DNA from 3 places in the Mesorhizobium sp. IMUNJ 23033 genome. Region 2 is predicted to be linked to each of the others. Evidence: predicted binding sites of a transcription regulator. Region 2 holds the regulator's gene; each other region holds the start of a gene.

Region 1 (2,197 bases), 110 kb from region 2:
GCACGGTGACCAGCACCAGGATCGACAGCAGATGGATCGGGCTGAAAGGGCCGACAAGGCGTATCTCTCGGATCCAGAAACTCGAGATGGCTATGACAAGCATCAGCGCCGCCCAGACATAGCCGACGACGCGATGGCGCGTCGTGCCCTTGGGCAGCGCCAGCTGCGTGGCGCCAGTCACCAACGCAGCAAAGGCAGCGAAGGCATGCCAGGGAATTGGACGGGGCGCGGTAAGCAGCGGTCCCAGCGACATGGCGCCCTCTCCTGCAGTCGATTGGCCTCAGAACGGGATTTCGTCGTCCAGCTCTCGCGACGAACCGCCGCCACCGCCCTTGGCGCCACCGCCGCCGCGGCTGAAACCTTCGTTCGGGCCGGACTGGCCGAAATCGGAACCGCGGCTGCTGTTGCCGCCGCCGGCATAGTTGCCGACCTGGGCGCCGCCCTCGCCGCGCGCGTCGAGCATCTGCAGCTCGCCACGGAATTTCTGCAGCACGATTTCGGTCGTGTAGCGGTCATTACCGGTCTGGTCCTGCCACTTGCGCGTCTGCAACTGGCCCTCGACATAGACTTTCATGCCCTTCTTCAGATACTGCTCGGCCACCTTGGCGATCTGGTCGTTGAAGATGACGACGTTGTGCCACTCGGTCTTTTCCTTGCGCTCGCCGGAATTCTTGTCGCGCCAGCTTTCCGACGTGGCGATGCGGATGTTGACGACCGGCTCACCCGAGTTCAGGCGACGGATTTCAGGGTCCGCCCCGAGATTGCCCACCAGAATGACCTTGTTGATGCTACCCGCCATCATACTTCTCCGCGCTCATCCGAAACAAATTTTTGCCGACCGCACCTTACAGGCAACGGTCAATCCCCGCCTGCTGTGGCTGCCTTTTCCCACAAGGTTTTTGTTCTTTTTTTGTTCTATTCTGGTCACTCCCAGCTGTCAAGGAATGTCAGCAAGAGGTAGGGTGCCTGTTTGAAATTGCGAATATGTCGGGATCGAAAGGGCGGCGGCTGCGAATGAGAGTCATCGCACATATGGATCACCCGCGAGAGCAATGGCGGGCGGGCGTGGAAACCCGGATGCAGGCTTCCGCCAGCAACGGTGCCAGCCAGCTTTGCCTGTTTGAACAATGGGTTCAGCCGGGTGTCGGGGCTCCGACCCATTGGCACTCGGTCGAGGAAGTGCTTACCGTCATCACCGGAACTGCCGAAATGTGGATCGATGACGACCGCATGACGCTGACGGCGGGACAGTCGCTTCTTGTGCCCGCGGAGAGGAAGCACGGTTTTCGAAACGTCGGCACCGAGACGCTTCACATCCATGCCGTGCTGGCATCCCCGATCTTCGAGGCAATTTTTGACGGATCTGCCGAGCCGGTGAGACGCTGGCTTCCGGCGGCGCCATAAAACAGCACTTGCCAAACCAATAAGTATCCACTTATGCTTTGGCCATGATCGAAGCAGAGATTTTTCGCGCCCTTGCCGACCCGACGCGGCGCGCCGTCTATGAGCGGCTTGCCGCCAGCGAGATGACGGTGTCGGAACTGCGCACCGGCATGACCGTATCGCAGCCGGCGGTCTCGCAGCATCTGGCGGTGTTGCGCGGCGCCGGCCTGGTCACCGAGCGGCGGGCCGGCCGCAACGCATACTACCGCGCCGACCCGCAAGGACTCGACCCGCTGCTCGGCTGGATCGAGCGCTACCGTGCGTTCTGGCCGGAGCGCATCGAAAAGCTGAAGGCTGTTTTGAAGGACATGGACCCATGACAAAGCATGCGAAAAGTGCTGCGAACTCGCTCGAATTCGAATGCGAGCTGCCGGAACCGCCGGAGAAAGTGTGGCGCGCGCTGACCGAGCCCAAGCTGCTGGCGGCCTGGATGATGCCCAACGACATCAAGCCCGAGATCGGCCGCCGCTTTGCCTTTGCCAGGCCGGACGCGCCGATCGATTGCGAAGTCCTCGATGCCGAGCCCGGCAGGCTGCTGCGCTATTCCTGGCGCGAACGGCCGGAGCCGGACGATGCCAGCCAAGCGCTCGACAGCATCGTCACGTTTACCCTCGACCGTACGATTTCGGGCGGCACGCATCTGCGTATTGTCCATGACGGGTTCGCCCGGGCAGCAACGCCTGTGCTCGCCATGGCAGGCGCCGGCTGCCGGCTGTCGCTCGATGCACCCCAATCCAAACTGCCTGTCGCTGCG
Region 2 (2,197 bases):
GCCATCAACCGGGTGCGATCGAACGAGTTCACCACCGACAACTGGAAACGGGCACTGAAAGCCGAAACCATTGTCGTACCGGAGACCTTCGAGAAGGGAGACGCGCGGTTCGACATGGATCCGGCCGACCTGCCGCCGGGCTCGCCCTTCTACTGCAGCGCCGGTCTGTGCCTCGCACGGCATCCGTCCGGCGCCATCATCGCGTATGCAGAAGACCGCAAGGACGCGTGGAGAGCGTGTGCTTTCGCGACCCTGATCATCGTCAACGACGCCACCGCCTACGACCCTTGCCGCAATCCGCTTGTCCTTGTCGTCAAGAAACGGCAGCTTGCCCGCTTGGGCAGCGCCGCCGTCTTCTTCGACCAGCAATCGGCAATCGCGCCAGCGGAGATAGACTTCGCGATCGAGCAGCCGTACCGGCCCTGGCACGAGCAGCGCAGATTTTCGCGCGAGGCGAGGGGCCTGCCGTCTTACAAGAGACCCGAAAGGCAGGCCAGCAAACCGCCGCCAAAACAATCACCGCCGCCTCAGTAGCGCCGGATCAAGCCAACCAACTTGCCCTGCACCTTGACCCGGTCGGGCCCGAAGATGCGGGTTTCATAGGCCGGGTTTGCGGCTTCCAGCGCGATCGAAGCGCCCTTGCGGCGGAAGCGCTTCAGCGTCGCTTCCTCCTCGTCGACCAGTGCCACGACGATCTCGCCCGGGCTCGCCGTATCGGCATTGCGGATGATGACCGTATCGCCGTCGAAAATCCCGGCCTCGATCATCGAATCGCCCTTGACCTCCAGCGCGTAGTGCTCGCCGCCCATGATCATGTCCGGCGGCACCGAGATCGAGTGCGTCTGATGCTGGATGGCGTCGATCGGCACACCGGCCGCGATCCGGCCCATCACCGGGATGGACACTGCCGCGACCGCATCGTCGTCGTTGCCCGCCTGGGGCGTGCGCGACGATGCCATCGGCTTGATCTGCCGCCCGAGACCGCCCTGCCCAAGACTGCCCTGAATGACGCTCGGCGAGAACTTTTTCGCCGCATTGAGGCCGGGAGCGATCGAATCGGGTAGGCGCAGCACTTCGAGAGCGCGCGCCCGGTTGGGTAGCCGACGAATGAAACCGCGCTCCTCCAGCGCCGTGATCAGCCGGTGGATGCCCGACTTCGAGGCAAGGTCGAGCGCCTCCTTCATCTCGTCGAAGGATGGTGGAATACCACTTTCCTTCAGCCGCTCATGGATGAACATCAGCAGTTCATGTTGTTTGCGTGTCAGCATCGCGGCCCCCAACGGAATCAGAAAAACAAAACCAGAACAAACACTATCTGTTCCATTTGTGTTCCGCAACCGTTTAAAGTTTAATGAATGGCTTAAGGTGCCCGAAACGATGTTGTGGTCGACAGAGAATGTCAAACTCCCTCAGAGTCCGGCTTCATCGCATTGATTTTGTTTTCATTTATGGCCTCAGCCCGACTTGGAAGGCTCCAGTACCGGCAATCATTTGGCGCAGACATTCCCGGGTCGGGCCGTGTTCGACCATCCAGCCCGCTCGATGCACCGTGAACGAAACGAACTCAAAATGCCAACTTTGAGCAAAGGTCGAGGGTTGTCGTTGGGCCGACAAGTCATCAAGGCAGGTTCTTGCAGTGCGATGGCGAGTGATGAGAGAAAGTACCGATCGGCCTGTGTGTCGTCATTGCGTGCCGGTGTCCTGCGGAGGGGAGCAGACATATCATGACCGCAGTTCCTGATCTTGCGGCCGTCGAGGCGATGGACGCCGCGGATCCACTGCGCTCGCTGCGCGACCGCTTCATCCTGCCCAAAGGGGTGATCTATCTCGACGGCAATTCGCTGGGCGCTGCCTCGCATGCCGCTTTCGACGCGCTGCGCAAGGCGGCGACCGAAGAATGGGCGCAGGACCTCATCCGCGCATGGAACACGGCCGGCTGGTTCGACATGCCGCTCGAACTCGGCGACCAGCTGGGGCGCCTGATCGGCGCAGCGTCCGGCCAAACGGTGGTCTGCGACACCACCTCGATCAACATCTACAAGGTTCTGCACGCCGCAATGGCCATGCGGCCGGATCGGCCCGTCATCGTCGCCGAAGGCGACAGCTTTCCGACCGACCTCTACATGGCTGAAGGCGTGGCCTCGACCCGAAAGAACACCGTTCTCCGCCTCGCTGGCGTCGACGCGCCGACGATCGA
Region 3 (2,197 bases), on a different contig from region 2:
GTGGCCGCGGCCTCGAGCTACCAGAAGCCGAAGATCCCGGATTTCGCGGCGTCTCTCGATCCGTCGATCCGGCAATTTCACTCGGGCGTCTACAAGAACCCTGGGCAGCTCAATCCGGGCAGCGTGCTGCTGGTTGGTGCCAGCAATTCCGGTGCGGAAATCGCTATGGATCTCGCGGCTACGCATCAGGTCTGGCTGGCTGGCCGGCATCCCGGCCACATCCCCGTCGCCTACAATGGCTATTTCGCCATGCGTCTGGTGCTGCCGATCGTCCTCCGCATCGTTTTCCACCGCCTGCTCACGGTCGACACACCGATGGGCCGAAAGGCCAAGCCGCAGCAGCTGTCGCATGGCCTGCCGCTGATCCGGGTCAAGCAGCAATCTCTGGATGCCGCCGGCGTCCGCCGGGTCTCCCGCGTTGTTGGCGCCCGGGACGGCAAGCCGCTGTTCGACGACGGTCAGCTTCTCGACGTTTCGAACGTCATCTGGTGCACCGGTTTCCGGGCCGGGCTGGATTGGATCAAGCTGCCGATCTTCGACGACAGCGGCCGGGTGAAGCAGTATCGCGGCACGGTGGAGGGCGAACCCGGCCTCTATGTCTGCGGCCTGCATTTCCAGCATTCGACCTCGTCCACCATGATCCATGGTGCGGCTCGCGATGCCGGCTATGTGGCGGACAAGATCGGCGAGCGGATGCGGGCGGCCGCCCGGTAAAGGCTGACGGACGGGCTTTTGAACGCATTGTCGGGCGCCGGGGCGACAATATTCGCACGGCGCCCGGCAATTGCGCTGACAAACGAGAACAAAACGGAGACACTTCTGGCCTTTCGCTGCCGAATCACTACATTCGGGGGCGATGTCCGGCTTTTCGGAAGACATGCCCTTTTTTGACGAACCGAATGCGCGGCCCACGGCCCCGTCCGGCATCGCCGCGCGCGCCATGGCCGCCCGCAGCGGCCACAACAACGCACCCGACTATCTGAAAGGGTTGAACCCCGAGCAGCGGCTGGCGGTGGAAACCACCGAAGGCCCGGTCCTGGTGCTGGCCGGCGCCGGCACCGGCAAGACCCGCGTGCTCACCACCCGCATCGCCCACATCCTCGCCACCGGCAAGGCCTTCCCGTCGCAGATCCTTGCCGTCACCTTCACCAACAAGGCCGCGCGCGAGATGAAGCAGCGCATCGGCATCCTGATCGGCGAAGGCAATGTCGAGGGCATGCCCTGGCTCGGCACGTTCCACTCGATCGGCGTCAAACTGCTGCGCCGCCATGCCGAGCTTGCCGGGCTCAAATCCGATTTCACCATCCTCGACACCGACGATGTCGTGCGCCTGATCAAGCAGATCATCCAGGCCGAAGGGCTGGACGACAAGCGCTGGCCGGCCAAGCAGTTCGCCCAGATGATCGACGGCTGGAAGAACAAGGGCTTAGGCCCCGCCGACATCCCTGAGGGCGACGCGCGCAGCTTCGCCAACGGCAAGGGCCGCGAACTCTACAAAGCCTATCAGGAGCGGCTGCAGACGCTGAACGCCTGCGACTTCGGCGATCTGCTCTGCCACCCGATCCGCATCTTCCGCGCCTATCCGGATGTGCTGAAGGAATACCACAAGCGCTTCAAATACATCCTCGTCGACGAATACCAGGACACCAACACCGCGCAATACATGTGGCTGCGCCTGCTGGCGCAGCGGCCGGAAGGCAAGCCGATCTCCCCCCTTGAGGGGGAGATGTCCGGCAGGACAGAGGGGGGCGCCTCACGCCGACAGGCCGGTGGGGCACCACCCCCCTCTGTCGGCTCCGCCGACATCTCCCCCTCAAGGGGGGAGATCGGGCGCTCTTCGACCGAAACCCGCGCCACCGTAAACATCTGCTGCGTCGGCGATGACGACCAATCCATCTATGGCTGGCGCGGCGCCGAGGTCGACAACATCCTGCGCTTCGACAAGGATTTTCCCGGCGCCACCATCATCCGGCTGGAGCGCAACTACCGCTCGACGGCGCACATCCTTGGCGCCGCCTCACATCTCATCGCCCACAATGAGGGCCGCTTCGGCAAGACACTGTTCACCGACCGCGACGAGCCCGAGGACGACAAGGTGCATGTCCATGCTGCCTGGGATTCCGGGGAAGAGGCGCGCGCCGTCGGCGAGACCATCGAGGCCTACCAGCGCCAGAAGCACAATCTGAACGACATGGCC

The links. Region 2 encodes LexA, which represses DNA repair genes until DNA is damaged. Its sites were predicted from a motif close to TGTTCNNNNTGTGTTCNG; they were not measured.
Region 1: ssb (single-stranded DNA-binding protein) is a predicted target of LexA. The motif match lies at 901-918, and genes of this name have one in related genera.
Region 3: ACFX5Q_RS03895 (ATP-dependent helicase) is a predicted target of LexA. The motif match lies at 799-816, and genes of this name have one in related genera.

What each region holds. Positions count from the first base shown of each region.
Region 1 covers NZ_JBJACT010000005.1:253,661-255,857, forward strand. The annotation lists gene ACFX5Q_RS08460 (DUF2306 domain-containing protein) at 1-253, opposite strand, end outside; gene ssb (single-stranded DNA-binding protein) at 281-799, opposite strand; gene ACFX5Q_RS08470 (cupin domain-containing protein) at 985-1,404, shown strand; gene ACFX5Q_RS08475 (ArsR/SmtB family transcription factor) at 1,449-1,763, shown strand; gene ACFX5Q_RS08480 (SRPBCC domain-containing protein) at 1,760-2,197, shown strand, end outside.
Region 2 covers NZ_JBJACT010000005.1:145,535-147,731, reverse strand. The annotation lists gene ACFX5Q_RS07900 (ComEC/Rec2 family competence protein) at 1-534, shown strand, start outside; gene lexA (transcriptional repressor LexA) at 528-1,268, opposite strand; gene kynU (kynureninase) at 1,725-2,197, shown strand, end outside.
Region 3 covers NZ_JBJACT010000002.1:126,094-128,290, reverse strand. The annotation lists gene ACFX5Q_RS03900 (flavin-containing monooxygenase) at 1-714, shown strand, start outside; gene ACFX5Q_RS03895 (ATP-dependent helicase) at 857-2,197, shown strand, end outside.